DNA from 2 places in the Aeromicrobium phoceense genome. Region 2 is predicted to be linked to the other one. Evidence: predicted binding sites of a transcription regulator. Region 2 holds the regulator's gene; the other holds the start of a gene.

Region 1 (10,079 bases), 1.5 Mb from region 2:
AGCACCGCGTCGGCGCTCACCCGGGGCCCGCACTGTCCACGAAGTGGTCGCGTCCGGGGAGCCACGGGTCCATGGGCGACGATTGTGGCACAGCCGATGCCTGCTGTCGGCCGCACGAGAATGCCCAGCGGCCGCGTCCCCGCAGCACCGCTCGACCCCATGGGGAGGAACACGTCGATGACCGACACGCGTGAGTCGCGTCGCTACGGCATGAGCCAGCTCGACCATCTCGAGGCCGAGGCGATCTACATCATCCGCGAGCTCGTCGCGGAGAACGAGCGGCCCGCCCTGCTGTTCTCCGGCGGCAAGGACTCGGTCGTGATGCTCAACCTCGCGGTGCGCGCCTTCGCGCCCGGCCCGATTCCGTTCCCGGTGGTGCACATCGACACCGGGCACAACTTCGACGAGGTCCTCGAGTTCCGCGACCGCGTGGTGGAGCAGCTCGGCGTCCGGCTGATCGTCGGCTCGGTCCAGGACGCGATCGACGAGGGCTTCGTGCGCGAGGAGCCGAACGGCTCGCGCAACCGCATCCAGACGCCCGTCCTGATCCGCACCACCGAGCAGCACGGCCTCAGCGCCCTGTTCGGCGGCGCCCGGCGCGACGAGGAGAAGGCCCGCGCCAAGGAGCGCGTGTTCTCCTTCCGCGACGACTTCGGGCAGTGGGACCCCAAGAACCAGCGCCCCGAGCTGTGGTCGCTCTACAACGGCCGCATCCATCCGGGCGAGAGCATCCGCTGCTTCCCGCTGTCGAACTGGACCGAGCTGGACATCTGGCAGTACATCGCCCGCGAGGACATCGAGCTGCCCGACATCTACTACGCCCAGAAGCGCGAGGTCTTCCTGCGCGGCGGCATGTACTTCACGATCAACCAGCACTGCCAGCCGCGCGACGACGAGGAGGTGTTCGTCGAGTCGGTCCGCTACCGCACCGTCGGCGACGCCACCCTGACCGCGGCGGTCCCCTCGACCGCCACCACGCCGGACGAGGTAGTGGCCGAGGTCGCCGCCACGCGCATCACCGAGCGCGGCGCCACCCGCGGCGACGACAAGGTCAGTGAGGCTGCGATGGAGGATCGCAAGAAGGAGGGCTACTTCTGATGGACATCCTGCGATTCGCCACGGCCGGCTCGGTCGACGACGGCAAGAGCACCCTCATCGGCCGGCTGCTGTTCGACAGCAAGTCGATCTTCACCGACCAGCTCGAGGCCGTGGAGGCCACGAGCGCCCAGCGTGGCGACGAGTACACCGACCTGGCGCTGCTCACCGACGGCCTGCGCGCCGAGCGCGAGCAGGGCATCACGATCGACGTGGCCTACCGCTACTTCTCGACGCCGAAGCGCAAGTTCATCATCGCGGACACGCCCGGGCACATCCAGTACACGCGCAACATGGTGACGGGCGCCTCCACCGCCGACCTCGCGATCATCCTCGTGGACGCCCGCAAGGGCCTGCAGGAGCAGAGCCGCCGCCACGCCACGCTCGTGTCGCTGCTGCGCGTGCCGCACGTCGTGCTGGCGATCAACAAGATGGACCTCGTCGACTGGTCCGAGGACGTCTACAAGCGCATCAGCGACGAGTTCGTCGACTTCGCCGCGCGCCTGGAGTTCACCGACGTCACGACGATCCCGCTCTCGGCGCTCACGGGCGACAACGTCGTCTCGCGCTCGGCCGAGATGGACTGGTTCGAGGGGCCGTCGCTGCTGCACCACCTGGAGAACGTCTACATCGCGAGCGACCGCAACCTCGTCGACGTGCGGTTCCCCGTGCAGTACGTCATCCGTCCCCAGAACGGCCAGGGCGACTACCGCGCGTTCGCGGGCCAGGTCGTCAGCGGCGTCATGCGCCCCGGCGACGAGGTGCTGGTGCTGCCCAGCGGGCTGCCCAGCCGGATCAAGGCGATCGACACCGCGCAGGGCGAGCTGGCCGAGGCGTTCGCGCCGATGTCGGTCACCGTGCGCCTCGAGGACGAGGTCGACGTGTCGCGCGGCGACATGATCGTGCGCCCCAACAACCAGCCGGTCGTCACCCAGGATCTCGACGCGATGGTCTGCTGGATGGACAGCGACGCCATGACCGTCGGCGGCAAGTACGCGATCAAGCACACCACCCGGTCGGCCCGCGCGCTGGTCAAGGAGATCAAGTACGAGCTCGACGTGAACACCCTGCACCGCAACCAGGCGCCGGGCAGCCTCGGGCTCAACGCGATCGGTCGCGTGGTGCTGCGTACCACGCAGCCGCTGATGGTCGATCCCTACCAGCGGAACCGGCAGTCGGGGTCGTTCATCCTCATCGACGAGGCCACGAACCGCACGGTCGGCGCGGGCACCATCACCGAGCACTGACCGGCGCTCCCGCCACACGCACAAGAACGGCCGTCGCCCCGAGGGGCGGCGGCCGTTCTGCCGGGGGGCTCGTGTCCTACCAGGCGCCCTTGCGACCGAGGACCACGCCGACGGTCTTGAGCAGGATCGTCAGGTCCATCCGCAGGTTCCAGTTGTTGACGTACATCAGGTCGAGTCGGATCGACTCGTCCCACGAGAGGTTCGAGCGGCCGCTGACCTGCCACAGGCCGGTCATGCCGGGCTTGACGTGCAGCCGGCGCCACACCCACTGGCTGTACTGCGACGTCTCGCTCTCGATGGCCGGGCGGGGGCCCACCAGCGCCATGTCGCCCAGCAGCACGTTGAACAGCTGGGGCAGCTCGTCGAGCGACGTCTGGCGCAGCATCCGGCCGACCCGGGTGACCCGGGGGTCCTGGGCCATCTTGAACAGCGGGCCCGCACCCTCGTTGAGCTCGCGCAGGTCCTCGACCCGCTGGTCGGCGTCGACCACCATCGTGCGGAACTTGAAGATCGTGAACGGCACGCCGTCCTTGCCCGTGCGCTCCTGCCGGTAGATGATCGGCCCCCGCGTGTCCAGGCGGATGCCCAGCGCGATGAGCGCCATCAGCGGCGCGCCGAACATGATCGCCAGCACCGCGAACGCACGGTCGAAGAAGGCCTTGATCGCCTGGCCCACGAGGTGGCTGTTCGGCGGGTCCAGGGCCAGCGCCAGCTGGTCGCCGACCCGGGTGGGCCGCACGAACTCGACGTAGTCGTTCATGTCGGTCAGCACGAGGCACTCGATCTCGGCCCGCTGCAGGCCCCACGCGAGGTGACGCAGCGACGGGTCGCCCAGGGCCTGGTCGGCCGTGATGACCACCCGCGCCCCGTGGACGGTGCGCAGCAGCTTCGGGACGTCGCGGACCACGGAGTTCACCGTGGCGCTGCCCAGCGGCTGCGTGGAGTCCCACGTGCAGCGCCCGACGACGACGAGGTCGTGACGGTCCTCCCAGCGGGCCGCGAGCCGGTTGACCGCGTCGGCGGGACCCACCAGCAGCGTGGGCACCCGGCGCAGCGCCGTGCGGTGCACGAGCGCGGAGGCCACGATCAGCGAGGCGGTCACGCTCAGGACGACCACGGCGGCGCGCAGCTCGGCCGAGACGACGTCGGACAGGACGAGGGTGGCCAGCGCACCGAGCGCGAGGACCGCGATCAGTCGCTTGGCCGGACGCAGCGAACCCGCCCGCTCGTAGGCCGGCAGCGCGGCGAGGCTGAAGCCGAGCCACAGGACGACGCCGGCGGACAGGGCCGTGAGGGCCCCGGGCGCCATGCCGACGACGAGGCCGGCGACGATCGTTCCCGCGAGCACGACGAGGTGCCCGACGAGTCCCTGGCGGACGAGTGCTTCCAGTGACGAACGCCCCGTGGGCATCGCCGTGAGTTCCCGGTGGACCGAAGGTGATCCGGTGCCGGGGTCGCTGGTGATGGGCTCCACCAGGCGCAGCGGAAGGACGGTTTCATCGCGCCCGTCGATCGCTGAAGTCATGCCAACTCCCCAATGCGCACCTGCGGTGACGTGCTGCGGACCCCTCCGCCTCACCGCGGCACACGTGCCGTCGTGTCTGCGTACTCAGCCAAGAGCGTCGTTGAGTGGTGCCGATACAAGCCCGTAGGCCAGCCCCCCGGCCCGGTTCCCCCGCACCCGATGTCTCCCTCCGCCGGATTCCCCCTCCGACGGCCACCGAATGACGTGATGCCCCTGTCTTTCCCCTCGAAAGTAGGCCATGCCGGGACGTGTGTCAGGGCATTCTGCAAATTCCCGCATGTAGCGCACGTCACATTTCCCCAGACTGCGGTTTGTCGCGATCCGTGCAGGCGAACGCATCGATTCGCGCACAAGCCTCAGGGGTAACTTGAAGTTTCCAGCATCAGAGGCGATTTCTTGGGCTCATGGGGCGTCGTCGAACGACCACGTGGTTCCCTCACGCACCACACGTCCCGGTGACCCCGCCACCACCACGTTCGGAGGCACTTTCTGACCCCGCACGACGGCCCTCAGACCGACGCAGACGTGGTCGCCGATCTCGACGTGGCCCGAGACGACCGACTCACGGCACAGCCACACGTGGTGACCGATGCGGATCGTGGCGCCGAAGGGGTTGATCCGCTCCCCCGTGACCGCGTCCTCGAGCCGGTGCATGTCGTCGGTGGCGATGTAGACCCCGGCCGCCCACAGCTGGTCGCCCGCGGCCACGACACGGCCGCCGTTGCGCGCGTCGACGACGGGCGACCGGGTGGCCACGAGGGGCCCGTGCAGGACGATCGAGGAGCCCGGACCGCAGTACAGCTCCCCCGCCGTGAGCACGACGCGCTCGTCGAGGAAGACGGTCGCCTCGTTCCCGCCGACGAGCAGCGACGTCAGGTGGTCCATCGGCGCACCGACCACGATCAGCGCGTCCTGGAAGTAGAAGGTGGTCAGCGCCGCGACGACGTGGTCGGGCAGCCGCGCCCCGGGCGCCGCGTACAGCGCGTTGCCGAGGTCGTTCCACCAGGAGGGCAGCGGCCCGTCCATCCGCCGCCAGTCGAGCGCGTCGAGACGGGCAGGGTCCACGCCGGCGGCCACGAGCCGGTCCCGGTGATCGGGCGTCATCGCGTCGTCGGTCCGGGACAGGTCGAGCCAGGAGGTCACGCCGGACATCCTCGCACCCCCGGACGCACGGAACCCCGGCACCTGTGAGGTGCCGGGGTCCCGTGGAACAGCTGGGATCAGAAGCCCATGCCGCCCATGCCACCCATGTCGCCCATGTCGGGCGCGCCGGCCGCGCCCGCGGGCTCCGGCTTGTCGGCCACGACGGCCTCGGTGGTCAGGAACAGCGCGGCGATCGACGCGGCGTTCTGCAGCGCCGAGCGCGTGACCTTGGCCGGATCGATGATGCCGGTCGCGATCATGTCGACGTACTCGCCGGTGGCCGCGTTGAGGCCCTGGCCCTGCTCGAGGTTGGCGACCTTCTCCGCCACGACGCCGCCCTCGAGGCCGGCGTTGATGGCGATCTGCTTCAGCGGGGCCGAGGTGGCGACGCGGACGATGTTCGCGCCGGTGGCCTCGTCACCCTCGAGCTCGAGCTTCTCGAACGCGGCCTTGCTGGCCTGGACGAGCGCGACACCGCCGCCGGGGACGATGCCCTCCTCGACGGCCGCCTTGGCGTTGCGGACGGCGTCCTCGATGCGGTGCTTGCGCTCCTTGAGCTCGACCTCGGTGGCCGCGCCGACCTTGATGACGGCCACGCCGCCGGCCAGCTTGGCGAGGCGCTCCTGGAGCTTCTCGCGGTCGTAGTCCGAGTCGCTGTTCTCGATCTCGGCCTTGATCTGCGCCACACGGCCCTGGATCTGGGCCTCGTCGCCGCCACCCTCGACGATGGTGGTCTCGTCCTTGGTCGTGACGACCTTGCGCGCGGTGCCGAGCAGCGTCAGGTCGGCGTTCTCGAGCTTGAGGCCGACCTCCTCGCTGATGACCTCGCCACCGGTGAGGATCGCGATGTCGGTCAGCATCGCCTTGCGACGGTCACCGAAGCCGGGCGCCTTGATGGCGACGGACTTGAAGGTGCCCTTCAGCTTGTTGACGATGAGGGTGGCCAGCGCCTCGCCCTCGACGTCCTCGGCGATGATGGCCAGCGGCTTGCCGGTCTGCATGACCTTCTCCAGCACCGGGACCATGTCCTTGACGGTGGTGATCTTGCTGTTGACGATCAGGATGTACGGATCCTCGAGCACGGTCTCCATGCGCTCGGGGTCGGTGACCATGTAGCCCGACAGGTGACCCTTGTCGAAGCGCATGCCCTCGGTCAGCTCGAGGTCGAGGCCGAACGTGTTCGACTCCTCGACGGTGATGACGCCTTCCTTGCCGACCTTGTCCATCGCCTCGGCGATGATCTCGCCGACCGTGGTGTCAGCGGCGGAGATGGAGGCGGTGGAGGCGATCTGCTCCTTGGTCTCGACGTCCTTCGCCATGGCGAGCAGCTGCTCGCTGATGGCCTCGACGGCGATCTCGATGCCCTTCTTCAGGCCCATCGGGTTGGCGCCGGCGGCGACGTTGCGCAGACCCTCGCGCACGAGCGCCTGGGCCAGGACGGTGGCGGTGGTGGTGCCGTCACCCGCGACGTCGTCGGTCTTCTTGGCGACCTCCTTGACGAGCTCGGCACCGATCTTCTCGTAGGGATCCTCGAGCTCGATCTCCTTGGCGATGGAGACGCCGTCGTTCGTGATCGTGGGGGCTCCCCACTTCTTCTCCAGGACGACGTTCCGGCCCTTGGGGCCGAGGGTGACCTTGACGGCGTCGGCGAGCTGGTTCATGCCCCGCTCGAGCCCGCGCCGGGCTTCTTCGTTGAATGCGATGGACTTGGCCATGGGTGCGTGTCTCCGACATAAGTAGAAGTGGAACTAGCACTCTCACTATACGAGTGCTAATCCCCACCGATCAAGCGACCCCGCACCCGAGGTCGCCCGAAGCGCTAGTGCAGGGGCTGCACGTTCTCGGCCTCACGTCCCTTGGGGCCGTCGACGACCTCCAGCTCGACGTTCTGGCCGTCCTCGAGGGTCTTGAACCCGTTGATCGCGATCTTGGACCAGTGGACGAAGACGTCGTCCTGGCCCTCGACGGCGATGAAGCCGTAACCCTTGTCGGAGTTGAACCACTTGACGGTGCCATGCACCATGAGACCACCTTGTTCTGCGCGGAAAGGCCCGCGGCCGGACCAGAGCCAGCGTATCGGCAGCAGCCCCGATCCTCCTACGCGGGATTGCCGTGGAGGGACTCAGCAGCCGCCAGCGACGGCCGGGATGACCGAGATCTGGGTGCCGTCGGGGGTCCGGGTGTCGAGGCCGTCGGCGAAGCGGACATCCTCCTCCGCCACGTAGACGTTGACGAAGCGGCGCAGCTTGCCGTCCTCGTCGACGATGCGCGCCCGGATGCCGGGGTAGGTCGTCTCGAGCGACTCCAGCACGTCGCTGAGGCGGTCGCCCTCGGCGCTGACCTGGGACTCGTCGTTCGTGTAGCTGCGCAGGATCGTGGGGATGCGGACGGACACGGCCATGGGGGTCTCCTCGGGTGGTTCGGTCGGACGGCTCAGGCGATGCCGGCCGCGGTGAAGGCGTCGTAGGTGGGGGCGATGGTGGCGCGGGCGCCGACGGATCCGGCGACGGCGTCGAGCGTCTTGAGGCCGTGACCGGTGTTGATCACCACGGTCTCCAGCTCGGGGTCGAGCTGACCGGTCTCGACGAGCTTCTTCAGCACGGCGACGGTCGTGCCGCCCGCGGTCTCGGTGAAGATGCCCTCGGTGCGCGCCAGCAGCACGATGCCGTCGCGGATCTGGTCGTCGTCGACCTCCTCGACGCCGCCGCCGGTGGAGCGGGCGATGTCGAGCACGTAGATGCCGTCGGCCGGGTTGCCGATCGCGAGCGACTTGGCGATCGTGTCGGGCCGCACGGGCCGGATCGCGTCGACGCCGTCCTTGTACGCCGTGGCGACGGGGTTGCAGCCCGTGGCCTGCGCGCCGAACACCCGGTAGGGCTTGTCCTCGACCAGGCCGAGCGCGATGAGCTCGCCGAACGCCTTGTGCACCTTGGTCAGCTGCGAGCCGGAGGCGACGGGGATGACGATCTGGTCGGGCAGGCGCCAGCCGAGCTGCTCGGCGATCTCGTACCCGAGCGTCTTGGAGCCCTCGGCGTAGAAGGGGCGCACGTTCACGTTGACGAACGCCCAGCCGTCCTCCTCGCCGGCGATCTCGCTGGCCAGCTTGTTGACGTCGTCGTAGTTGCCGTCGACCGCGACGAGGTTCTCGGTGAAGATCGCCGAGTTCACCTGCTTGGGCGTCTCGAGGTTGCTCGGGATGAACACGACCGTGCGGATGCCGGCCCGCGCGCCGGCCGCGGCGACCGCGTTGGCGAGGTTGCCGGTGGAGGGGCACGCGAACACCTTGCTGCCGAACTCGCGGGCCGCGCTCAGCGCGCACGCGACGACGCGGTCCTTGAAGGAGTTGGTGGGGTTGGTGCTGTCGTCCTTCACCCACAGCTTCGCCAGGCCGAGCTCGGCGGCGAGGTTGCGGGCGTCGAGCAGGCGGGTGAAGCCGGGCTCGAGGTTCGGGCTGCTCTCGATGTCGTCGGGGACCGGCAGCAGGGCCTTGTAGCGCCAGATGTTGGCCGGGCCCGCCTCGATCTGCTCGCGCGTCACCGTGCCGAAGTCGTAGGCGATCTCCAGCGGACCGAAGCACTCGTAACAGGCGTAGTGGGGACCGAGCTCGCGCGTGGCGCCGCACTCGCGGCACTTCAGGGCGGTGGCGGGGCCGAAGGCACCCTCGCGGAGGGTGGTGGTCTCGGGGGTCGTGACGCTCACGAAGACTCCATTCATCTCTCCGGGTCGACGTTCGACCGCGGACGGAATTAGCACCTGGCCGGTGATCGGCTGGTTGCTGGGGCTTCGTCGGGCCGTGTCCCTCTGCCCCTCGGGATGAGTGGCTTCAGACTAAATGGCCGTCTCACGATACGTCCACTCCGTCCGGATGACGAGACGGCAAACGGAGGGTCAGGCGGGCGCGAACCGGTCGGCGAGATCGCCGAGCCACGCGGCCACGGCGTCGGGGCCGTCGAGCACCACGTCGGCCAGCGCGAGCAGCGCGTCCTGCTCGTCGGAGGCCGAGCACACGAGCGTGACGTCCATCCCCTGCTCGCGCAGGGCGATGCCCTCCTCGAAGGCCGGCAGGTCGCCGAGGTCGTCGCCGGCGTAGATCACGGCACCGGGCTCGACGCGGCCGACCACGCGACGCAGGGTCTGACCCTTGTCGGTGCCGGCGGAGCGCAGCTCGATCACCTGGCGGCCCGGCTCGAGGTGCAGTCCGACCTCGGCCGCCAGCGCCTCGATCTGGGGACGCAGCTCGTCCAGCAGGCCCGGCGCGACGCCGCGCGTGTGCAGCGCGATCGCGAGCCCCTTGTCCTCGATCCGGATCCGGGACGCGTCGTGCTCCTCGAGCCACTGCGGCAGCCGCGCGGCGAGGTCGGAGACCGCCTGGGGGCGGTGCGGCTGGCGCACCTCGCCGCTCGCGGCGTCCCAGCGCTCGGCCCCGTACTGACCGCACACGACCATGCGGTCGAGCCCCGGCCCGTCCTCGAAGCGGCCGAGCCGCCGCACTTGGTCCACGGGGCGTCCGGTGATGATCGTCAACTCACGGAGCACCGGACCCAGCCGGCGCAGGGCGGCCAGCGAGCCCGGATGGATCCAGGCCGAGGCGGGATCCTGGACGATGGGTGCGAGCGTGCCGTCGAAGTCGAGCGCGAGCAGCGTGCGCCCCGGGTCGGTCATGGGAAAAGTATGGCGCGGGGGCACGGGGACTCAGCGGGGGCTGGCCAGCACGACCGTGAGGTTGGTTCCGGACATGCCCGCGGTGGCGGGCATGAGACGGGAGATCGCCAGGTCGGCGCCGAGCAGCGCCGCCTCGCCCTGGCGGCCCGCCGGGAAGTAGATCGTGTCCTGCGGCACGTTGCCGCGCCAGTCGGCGATCGCCCCGATCGTCCACCCGGCCGCCTGCGCCTGGCCGGCCACACGCCCCGCGAGACCGCCGATGCCGATCTGGTTGTAGACCGAGACGCCGATCGAGCGCGTCGCCGTGGGCTCGGTGGTGGGCTCCGTCGTCGGCTCCGTCTTAGGCGTCGCCGACTTCTTCGGCTTCGGCTTGGCCGACTTCTTCGCCGTGGCCTTCGCGGTGGGCG
Region 2 (10,079 bases):
CATCGCCGAGTGGTTCCACGCCGCGGGCATCCTGGTGCTCGAGGGCTACGGCCTCACCGAGACCTCGGCGGGTGCCGTGGTCGGTCACCCCGACGACTACCGCATCGGCACCGTCGGCCGCCCCTTCCCGGGCACCGAGGTCAAGATCGCGACCGACGGCGAGATCCTCATCAAGGGCCCCGGCGTCATGCGTGGCTACCACAACCTGGACTCCGAGTCCGCCTCCGCGCTGGTCGACGACGGCTGGCTCGCCACGGGCGACATCGGCGAGTTCGACGCCGACGGCTACCTGCGGATCACCGACCGCAAGAAGGACCTGTTCAAGACGTCGGGCGGCAAGTACGTCGCGCCGTCGCACATCGAGGGCGCGTTCAAGGCGGTCTGCCCGCTGGCCAGCCAGATGGTGGTCCACGGCAACGACCGCAAGTTCTGCTCGGCGCTCATCACGCTCGACCCCGACGCGGTCGACGCCTGGGCCGCGAACCACGGCATGGAGGGCAAGTCCTACCAGGAGATCGTCTCGTCGCCGGGGATCCAGCAGCAGATCGCGCAGGACATCGAGGAGCTCAACGCCAAGCTCAACCCGTGGGAGACGATCAAGAAGTGGGCCGTGCTGGACCACGACCTCTCGATCGAGTCCGGTGAGATCACGCCGAGCATGAAGGTGAAGCGGCGCGTCGTGGAGGACCGCTACTCCGACGTCCTCGACGGCTTCTACGCCGGGGCCTGACCGCGGGGCCGCCCCGTACGCTGGGGACGTGGCGTTCGGCATCTACCTGCACGTGCCGTTCTGCTCCGTGCGGTGCGGCTACTGCGACTTCAACACGTACACCGCCGACGAGCTCGGCGGGCCGGACGTCGTGGGCGCCTCCCGGTCGACCTACATCGAGGCCGCGCTGAGCGAGCTGGCCCTCGTGCCCGAGCGCACCGTGGACACGGTGTTCGTGGGCGGCGGCACGCCGTCGCAGGTGGCCGCGGGCGACCTCGTGCGCTTCCTGCGCTCCGTCGACGACCGCCTCGGGCTCGCACCGGGCGCCGAGGTCACCACCGAGGCCAACCCCGACAGCGTCTCGCCGCAGTCGTTGGCCGAGCTGCGCGAGGGCGGGTTCACCCGGATCTCCTTCGGCATGCAGTCGGCCGTGCGGCACGTGCTCTCGGTGCTCGACCGCACCCACGATCCCGAGCGCGTCCCGCAGGCCGTGGCGTGGGCTCGCGAGGCCGGCTTCGAGCAGGTCAGCCTCGACCTGATCTACGGCACGCCGTCGGAGTCGATGGACGACTGGCGCCACACGGTCGAGTCGGCGCTGGAGATGGAGCCCGACCACATCAGCGCCTACGCCCTGATCGTCGAGGCGGGCACCGCGTTCGCGCGCAAGGTGCGCCGCGGCGAGGTGGTCATGCCCGACGACGACGAGACCGCCGACAAGTACCTGCTCGCCGACGACCTGCTCGAGGCCGCCGGCCTGAGCTGGTACGAGCTGTCGAACTGGGCTCGCGACGAGGCGGCGCAGTGTCGTCACAACGTGGGCTACTGGAACGGCGGCGAGTGGTGGGGCGTCGGCCCGGGCGCCCACTCCTTCGTCGACGGCGAGCGCTGGTGGAACGTCAAGCACCCCGCCGCCTACGCCCAGCGCCTCGCCGCGGGGGAGTCGCCGCGCGCCGACGGCGAGCGGCCCGATGCGCAGGCCCGCCACCTCGAGGACGTGATGCTGCGCATCCGGCTGGCCGAGGGGATCGAGCCGGCGCTGCTCGGCGACGTCGACCCCTTCATCGAGGCGGGCTGGCTCGAGCCGCTCGGCGATCGCGTCGTGCTCACTCGTTCGGGTCGGTTGATGGCCGACCGCGTGGTCCTGGAGGCCGTCGGCGGCGAGTGAGGCCTGTTCGGCAGACGTCGCACTGCGCTACGTTCAGCGAATGGGGGACACGGAGGTCACCACCGCCCAGGGCGGGTCGACCGGCAAGGTCAGCCGACCGGTCCTCACGGCCATGGTCATCGGGTCCATGGTCGGCGCTGGAGTCTTCGGGCTCCCGGCGCGCTTCGGCACGGCCACCGGGGTCGCCGGTGCGCTGATCGCATGGACCGTCGCCGGCACCGGCATGCTCATGCTCGCCTTCTGCTTCCAGACCCTCGCGATCCGCAAGCCCGAGCTGAACTCCGGCGTGTTCATCTACGCCAAGGCGGGCTTCGGGGACTACGCCGGCTTCAACTCCGCCGTGGGCTTCTGGGCCAGCACGATGGCGGGCAACGCGTTCTACTGGATCTTCATCACGGCGACGATCGGCTTCTTCTTCCCCGAGTTCGGGGAGGGCGACACGCTGCTGGCCGTGGCGGTGTCGACCATCGGCGTGTGGGTGTTCCACTACCTCATCGCCCGGGGCGTGCGTGACGCGGCGGTCATCAACCGGATCGTCACGATCTGCAAGGTCATCCCGATCCTGACGTTCATCGTCGTGCTGGGCTTCCAGTTCGACGCAGGCGTCTTCAGCGACAACTTCTTCGCCTACGACGATCTGGGCACCCTCACCGAGCAGGTCAAGAACACGATGATCATCACGACGTTCGTGTTCATCGGGATCGAGGGCGCCAGCGTCTACTCCCGCTACGCCCAGCGACGCGAGGACGTCGGCCGCGCGACGGTGCTGGGGTTCCTCAGCGTCCTCGCGATCTTCTCGCTCGTGACCATGGTCTCCTACGGCGCCTTCAGCCAGGCAGAGATCGTGGGGACCCCTCAGCCGTCGATGATCGGGCTGTTCGAGCAGGCCGTCGGCCCGTGGGGCAAGTGGTTCATCAGCATCGGCGTCATCGTGTCGGTTCTCGGTGCCTACCTGGCGTGGACGCTGATGGCGGCGGAGGTCGTGTTCATCCCGGCCCGCAGCGACGACATGCCCAGGTTCCTCGGTCGGGAGAACGCTGCGGGCACCCCCATCGCCGCGCTGGTCGCGACGTCGATCGGCGTTCAGGTGCTGCTGGCCCTGACGCTGTTCATCGAGGACTCGTTGGACTTCATGCTGGACCTCACCACGAGTCTCGCGCTCGTGCCCTACCTGCTGGCGGCGGCGTACGCGCTGAAGCTCGCACTGAGCGGCGAGACGTACGAGGCAGAGGACTCCGCCGAGCGGCGCAAGCACCTGGTGTTCGCCGCCGTCGCCTCCGCGTACGCGATCTTCCTGTTCATCGCGGCGGGGCTGGAGTTCCTGCTGCTCTCGTGCCTGGTCTACGCGCCCGCCGCGGTGCTGTTCGTCGTCGCGCGCCGCGAGCGCCGCCTGCGGGTGTTCACCCCGGCCGAGCTGGCGCTGTTCGTGGTCATCGCCATCGGTGCGGTGGTCGCCCTCTACCAACTGCTCACCGGCGGGATCACCGTGTGATCCCACGTCCCGAAGGAGTCTCATGACGCAGCCCTCCGACGCCTACGGCGTCCACTCCGAGGTCGGCCGCCTCCGCAAGGTGCTCGTCTGCGCGCCCGGACTGGCGCACGAGCGGCTGACGCCGTCGAACTGCGACGACCTGCTGTTCGACGACGTCCTGTGGGTGCAGAACGCCCAGCGCGACCACGAGGACTTCGTGGACAAGATGCGTGAGCGCGAGATCGACGTGGTCGAGCTGCACGACGTGCTCTCCGCGACGATGGCCGACCGCACCGCGCGAGCCTGGCTGCTCGACCGCAAGATCGTGGCGAACGAGGTCGGGATCGGCCTCGTGGAGGAGACCCGCGGCTACCTCGACGAGCTGCCGGCCGACGAGCTGACGAAGTTCCTCATCGGCGGCCTGTCCACCCGCGACCTCCCGCGCGACCTGGCCCCGGGCTACCGCGCCCTCGTCCGCGAGGCGCACGGCGGTCACGAGTACCTCATGCCTCCGCTGCCGAACACGCTGTACACGCGCGACACGACGTGCTGGGTGCACGGCGGTCTGACGCTGAACCCGCTGTACTGGGCCGCCCGCAAGGACGAGACGCTCCTGATGAAGGCCATCTACGAGTTCCACCCCGACTTCGCCGGGTCGAAGGTCTGGTGGGGCGACCCCGAGGAGAACTGGGGGACCGCCACGGTCGAGGGCGGCGACGTCCTGGTTCCGGGCAACGGCGTCGTGCTGGTCGGGATGAGCGAGCGCTCGTCGCGCCAGGGCATCACCCAGCTGGCGAAGGCCCTGTTCGACCAGGGCGCGGCCGAGAAGGTCATCGTCGCCGGCATGCCGAAGCTGCGCGCCGCCATGCACCTCGACACCGTCTTCACGTTCGCCGACCGCGACGTCGTCACGATCTACCCCGAGATCGTCAACACGATCCACGCGTTCACGATCCTGCCCGGCGAGGGACTGCCCGGCATCGAGGTCATCGACCACGAGGACGCGCTCTTCGTCGACGTCGTCGCCGAGGCCCTCGGGGTGGAGAAGTTCCAGATCGTCGAGACCGGCGGCAGCGAGTACGACACCGAGCGCCAGCAGTGGGACAGCGGCAACAACCTCGTCGCGCTGGAGCCGGGCGTCGTCATCGCCTACGACCGCAACACCCACACGAACTCGCTGTTGCGCAAGGCCGGCATCGAGGTGATCGAGATCGTCGGAGCCGAGCTCGGCCGCGGCCGCGGGGGCGGGCACTGCATGACGTGCCCGATCATCCGCGACCCGCTCGATGCCTGAGGAGTCAGGAGCGCGCCGACGCTGGGTGCGGCTCGGCCTGGTCGCGGTCCTGCTGACGGTCATCGTCGTGGTGATCCGCGGGCTGCTGGGCGACATCGACTGGGAGCAGGTCCGCACCGCGATCGCCAAGCTCGCGCCGTGGCAGTTCGCCGTCCTCGTGATCGGGCTGCTGGTGCGTCAGTTCCTCAATGCCCTGCCGCTCGCCCTCTTCATCCCGGGGTGTCCGCCGATCAGGGCCATGCAGAACGACCAGGCGGCCATCCTGATGACCACGGTCGCCCCGCCGCCCTCCGACGTCGTGCTGCGGCTGGCGATGTTCGGGTCCTGGGGGATCCCGGCGCCGGCGGGCCTGGCCGGCACCGTCATGAACACCGTGACGTTCTACGTGGTGCGATTCGGCGCGCCGCTGCTGGGGATCGCGCTGATGCTCGCTCTCGGCACGTTCTACCTCGGCGAGTTCGTCCCCGCCGTCCTGAGCGGTTCGGTGAGTGCCGCACTCCTGGCCGTCGTGTGGCTGGCGTTCCGCGGCGAGGCGTTCACGGTGGGTTTCGCCCGCCGGCTGGGACGGTTCGTCGGACGGATGCGCCACGGGGTCGACCCCGAGGCGTGGGCTGCCTGGGCGGCGGACTTCCGCGGGCGCGTCGTCGACCGCGTCCCGTGGGCACTGCCGCGCTCGGTGCTCGCCCTCGTGGCGATGGTCGTCGTCGATGCGACGCTGATCGTCGCGTCGCTGCGGTTCGTCGGGGTCACCGCGTCGGAGGTTCCCGCCATCGAGGTGCTCGTGGCCTTCCTCGTCGCCTACCCGCTGACGCTGTTCCCCTTCTCGGGGCTGGGCATCCTCGACGCGGTCGTCGTCGCGACCCTGCTGGCGATCGAGGCCGGCGCGGACGAGGCCGAGCTCGTGGCGGGCTTCGTGATCTGGCGCACCATCACGATCGCGGGGCCGCTGGTGCTGGGGCTGCTCTCCGTGGGGCTGTGGAAGCTGCAGCTGCTCAGGGCGAGGTGACGAAGTCGATGAGCTCCTCGACCCGGCCCAGGAACGCGGGCTCGAGGTCGGTCCAGGAGTCGACCCGGCCGAGGATCGCCTTCCAGGCCCGCGCGATGTCGGCCTGGTCGTCGTGCGGCCAGCCGAGGTGGGCGCAGATGCCGCGCTTCCACTCGATGCTCCGCGGGATCGTCGGCCAGGCGTCCATGCCGAGCCGCTGCGGCTTGATCGACTGCCAGACGTCGACGTAGGGGTGCCCGACCACGAGCAGGTGCGGCACGTGCGCGACCTCGTCGGCGAGACGCTGCTCCTTCGAGCCGGGCACCAGGTGGTCGACGAGCACGCCGAGCCGGCGCTTCGGACCGGGGGAGAAGTCGCGGACGATCGCCGCCAGGTCGTCGATGCCGTTGAGGTACTCCACGGCCACGCCCTCGGCGCGCAGGTCGTCGCCCCAGACCTTCTCGACGAGCTCGGCGTCGTGGCGGCCCTCGACGTAGATCCGGCTGGGCAGCGCGACCTTCGCCCGGGTGTCGGCGGCGATCCGCGAGCCCGAGGCGGTGCGGGTGGGCGCGGCCTTCCCCTTCGGCGTGGGGGCGACCAGCACGACCGGCTTGCCCTCCAGGAGGAAGCCGGGGCCGAGCGGGAAGACCTTGCGTCGCAGGCGCCGGTCCTCGAGCTGGACCGTGCCGAGGTCGCGCTCGACGCGCATGATCTCGCCGACGAAGCCCGTGGAGGCCTCCTCCACGACGAGGCCGGTGTCGGCGGCCACCTCGGTGGAGCGGCCGCGGGCGGGCCGGCGCCAGTCGCCGGAGAGGACGTCGGAGCCGTAGCGGTCAGCCATGGCCGAACCACACTCCCAGGAGTCGCTGGTGGAAGTCCTCGACGTCGTCCTTGGTGCCGCTGTCGAGGGTGTCGTGCACGATCAGCCCGATCGCCAGGTCGACCGCCGCGGGCCAGCTCTCGGGCACGGTGGCGGGGATCTCGTCGGTGACGAGTGCGCCCAGCGCGACGTCGGGGGAGTGGCCGGGCCGGGTGACCACCATGACCAGCTCGCCGCCCTCGGGGCCGTGGCCGAGGTGGCTGACCTCGACGAAGGCCTCGCCCACGGCACTCGCCCAGACCGCGGCCATCGTCCCGCCGCGCGACTCGTGCGCGACGGTGGTCCCGTCGGGGGCCGTCACGGCGTAGGCGGTGTACACGAGCACCTGGCCGCCGTCGGCGACCTCGATCGCGCCGTCGGGGCGTACGGAGACCTCACTCACCCCGACAGGTTGCCATGCCGCCCGGCGGCCTCCGCGCAGGCGCACCGCCCTCGACGACCTCGGTAGACTGGCACTGGTCAGGTTCGAGTGCCAGCAGCGTGGGAGGTGACAGCGTGATCGAGGACCGTCGGCTCAACGTCCTGCGAGCGATCGTCGAGGACTACGTCGCCACGCAGGAGCCCGTCGGCTCCAAGGCGCTCGTCGAGCGTCACCGCCTCGGCGTCTCGTCGGCCACGATCCGCAACGACATGGCGGCCCTCGAGGACGAGGGCTACCTCACGGCGCCGCACACCAGCGCCGGCCGGATCCCCACCGACAAGGGCTACCGGATGTTCGTCGACCGGCTGGCCGAGGTCAAGGCGCTCTCGGTCGCCGAGCGCCGCGCCATCGAGACGTTCCTCTCGGGCGCCATCGACGTCGACGACATCGTCATGCGCAGCGTGAAGATCCTCGCGCAGCTGACGAACCAGGTCGCGATCGTCCAGTACCCGTCGCTCACGCGCTCCACCGTCCGTCACGTGGAGCTCGTCGCGCTCGAGGGCTCGCGCGTGCTGATCGTCGTGATCACCAGCAGCGGCCGCGTCGAGCAGCGCATCGTCGAGCTCGCGCAGACCCCCGGCGAGGGCCTGCTGAGCGACCTCAAGTCGCGCATCGTCCGCGCCACGCTGGGCGAGCGGCTGCCCGAGGCCTCGCTGCGGCTGGCCGAGCTGATCGACACGTTCGCCACCGACGACCGCCCGGTCGTCACCTCGATCGTCACGACCCTGGCGAACACGTTCTCCAACGAGCGCTCCGACGAGCGGGTGGCCGTCGGCGGCACGGCGAACCTCGCGCGCTTCGGCGCTGACTTCGACACCGCGATCCGTCCCGTGCTGGAGGCGATGGAGGAGCAGGTCGTGCTGCTGCACCTGCTCGGTGAGGCCACGGTCGGACCGCACGTGCGGATCGGGCGCGAGACGGGCCGCGACGACCTGTCGGGCACGGCCGTCGTGTCCAGCAACTACGGACCCGACGGCGAGAGCTTCGCCCAACTGGGCACCATGGGACCGACGCGCATGGACTACCCCGCCACGATGGCCGCCGTCGGCGCCGTCGCCCGCTACGTCGGGCGGATCCTCGCCGACGGCTGAGCGATCCACCCCAGGAATTGCGAGAGAGAAAGAGACCTTGGACTACTACGAACTGCTGGGCGTGTCCCGCGAGGCGACCCCGGAGGAGCTGAAGAAGGCGTACCGCCGGCTGGCCCGCCAGTTGCACCCGGACGTCAACGACGCCCCCGACGCGTCCGAGCGCTTCAAGGAGGTCACCACCGCCTACGAGGTGCTGTCCGACCCGCAGAAGCGCGCCGTCTACGACCGCGGCGGCGACCCGCTGTCCGGCGGTGGCGGCATGGGCGGCGGCTTCGGCCAGGGCTTCAGCTTCGACGACATCATGGACGCGTTCTTCGGTCAGACGTCCTCGCGCGGTCCGCGCCCGCGCGTGCAGCGCGGCCAGGATGCGCTGCTGCGCCTGTCGATCTCCCTCGCGGAGGCCGCGTTCGGCGTCAGCCGCGAGATCAAGGTCGACACCGCGGTGACGTGTGAGGTCTGCGACGGCACCGGCGCGAACGAGGGCTCCGAGCCGGTCACGTGCGGCACCTGCCACGGCCACGGCAACGTCCACCACGTCCAGCGCTCGCTGCTCGGTGACATCCGCACCTCGCGTCCGTGCCCCACGTGCCACGGCTACGGCACGGTCATCCCCGACCCCTGCCGCGAGTGCAACGGCGAGGGCCGCGTCCGCTCGCGCCGCAGCCTGCAGGTCAACGTGCCCGCCGGTGTCGACGACGGGAACCGGATCCAGCTCGCCGGTGAGGGCGAGGTCGGCGCGGGCGGTGGCCCGGCCGGCGACCTCTACATCGAGGTCAAGGTGGCCCGCCACCCCGTCTTCACGCGCCAGGGCGACGCCCTCGCGTGCCAGATCACGGTGCCGATGACCGCTGCCGCGCTGGGCACCCGCATCGACCTGCCCACCCTCGACGCGGAGCGCGACGAGGTCGACGACGCCGAGCGCTCCGTGCCGATCGAGGTGCCGCCGGGCACCCAGTCGGGCGAGACCGTGGTGGCCCGTGGCTTCGGCGTCCCGCGCCTGCGCGGCTCGGGCCGCGGCGACCTCACCGTGCACGTCGTGGTGGAGACCCCGCGCGAGCTCGACGCCGAGCAGCGCGAGCTGCTCGAGAGGCTCGCCGCCGCGCGCGGCGAGGAGCACGTCGACCCGGTCGTGGGCCACAACTCGCGCTCCGGCGTCTTCGGCCGCATCCGCGACGCCTTCAAGTGAGCCGGTCGCTAGAGTCGGCGCATGGCTGCTGACTGCATCTTCTGCAAGATCGTCGCGGGCGAGATCCCGGCCGACGTCGTCGCCGAGTCCGAGCACACGATCGCGTTCCGGGACATCAACCCGAAGGCGCCGGTGCACGTGCTCGTCGTGCCCAAGGTGCACGAGCGCGACGCGGCCTCCCTCGCGTCGGCGGAGCCGGCCGTCGCGGCCGAGCTGCTGGCCCAGACGCGTGTGGTGGCCTCGCAGGAGGGGTACGAGGACTACAACCTGGTGTTCAACACCGGGGAGAATGCGGGACAGACCGTCTTCCACGCACACGTGCACGTGCTGGCCGGCGTCGACGTCTCGAAGCTGTTCCTGGCCTGACGCTACGCTGGAGGGGTATGACTGACGACACTGCACAGCCACGACACACGGTGACGATTCCCGCGTCCGTGCCCCTGGTCTCCCTGTTCGGGCCCGCCGACGAGTTCCTGCGCCTCATGGAGTCCGCCTTCGAGGCGAAGATCCATGCGCGCGGGAACGAGGTCACGATCACGGGCGAGCCCTCCGAGGCCGCCCTGGTCGAGCGACTCCTCGACGAGCTCGTGACGATCCTGCGCACGGGTCAGGCGCTCAGCGCCGAGACCGTGGAGCGCAGCATCGGCATGCTCCGCACCGAGACGCAGGAGCGCCCGGCCGACGTGCTGAGCCTCAACATCCTGTCCAGCCGCGGGCGCACGATCCGGCCCAAGACGCTCAACCAGAAGAAGTACGTCGACGCGATCGACGAGCACACGATCGTGTTCGGCATCGGTCCCGCCGGCACGGGCAAGACCTACCTCGCGATGGCCAAGGCCGTCCAGGCCCTCCAGGCCAAGGAGGTCACGCGGATCAT

Evidence for each region. Region 2 encodes HrcA, which represses chaperone genes, less so after heat shock. Its sites were predicted from a motif close to TTGGCACTCGNNNNNNNCGAGTGCCAA; they were not measured.
Region 1: groL (chaperonin GroEL) is a predicted target of HrcA. The motif match lies at 6,759-6,785, and genes of this name have one in related genera.

What each region holds. Positions count from the first base shown of each region.
Region 1 covers NZ_JACEOG010000001.1:261,182-271,260, forward strand. The annotation lists gene cysC (adenylyl-sulfate kinase) at 1-20, opposite strand, end outside; gene cysD (sulfate adenylyltransferase subunit CysD) at 178-1,098, shown strand; gene cysN (sulfate adenylyltransferase subunit CysN) at 1,098-2,342, shown strand; gene H1W00_RS01255 (sugar transferase) at 2,419-3,867, opposite strand; gene H1W00_RS01260 (acyltransferase) at 4,270-5,019, opposite strand; gene groL (chaperonin GroEL) at 5,088-6,725, opposite strand; gene H1W00_RS01270 (cold-shock protein) at 6,830-7,033, opposite strand; gene H1W00_RS01275 (ubiquitin-like small modifier protein 1) at 7,133-7,411, opposite strand; gene thrC (threonine synthase) at 7,444-8,724, opposite strand; SAM riboswitch class I at 8,718-8,830, opposite strand; gene otsB (trehalose-phosphatase) at 8,899-9,672, opposite strand; gene H1W00_RS01290 (LytR C-terminal domain-containing protein) at 9,703-10,079, opposite strand, start outside.
Region 2 covers NZ_JACEOG010000001.1:1,728,789-1,738,867, forward strand. The annotation lists gene H1W00_RS08370 (AMP-dependent synthetase/ligase) at 1-730, shown strand, start outside; gene hemW (radical SAM family heme chaperone HemW) at 759-1,874, shown strand; gene H1W00_RS08380 (basic amino acid/polyamine antiporter) at 1,915-3,366, shown strand; gene H1W00_RS08385 (arginine deiminase) at 3,389-4,639, shown strand; gene H1W00_RS08390 (lysylphosphatidylglycerol synthase domain-containing protein) at 4,632-5,645, shown strand; gene H1W00_RS08395 (DUF3097 domain-containing protein) at 5,632-6,465, opposite strand; gene H1W00_RS08400 (hypothetical protein) at 6,458-6,886, opposite strand; gene hrcA (heat-inducible transcriptional repressor HrcA) at 7,000-8,016, shown strand; gene dnaJ (molecular chaperone DnaJ) at 8,054-9,202, shown strand; gene H1W00_RS08415 (histidine triad nucleotide-binding protein) at 9,224-9,568, shown strand; gene H1W00_RS08420 (PhoH family protein) at 9,586-10,079, shown strand, end outside.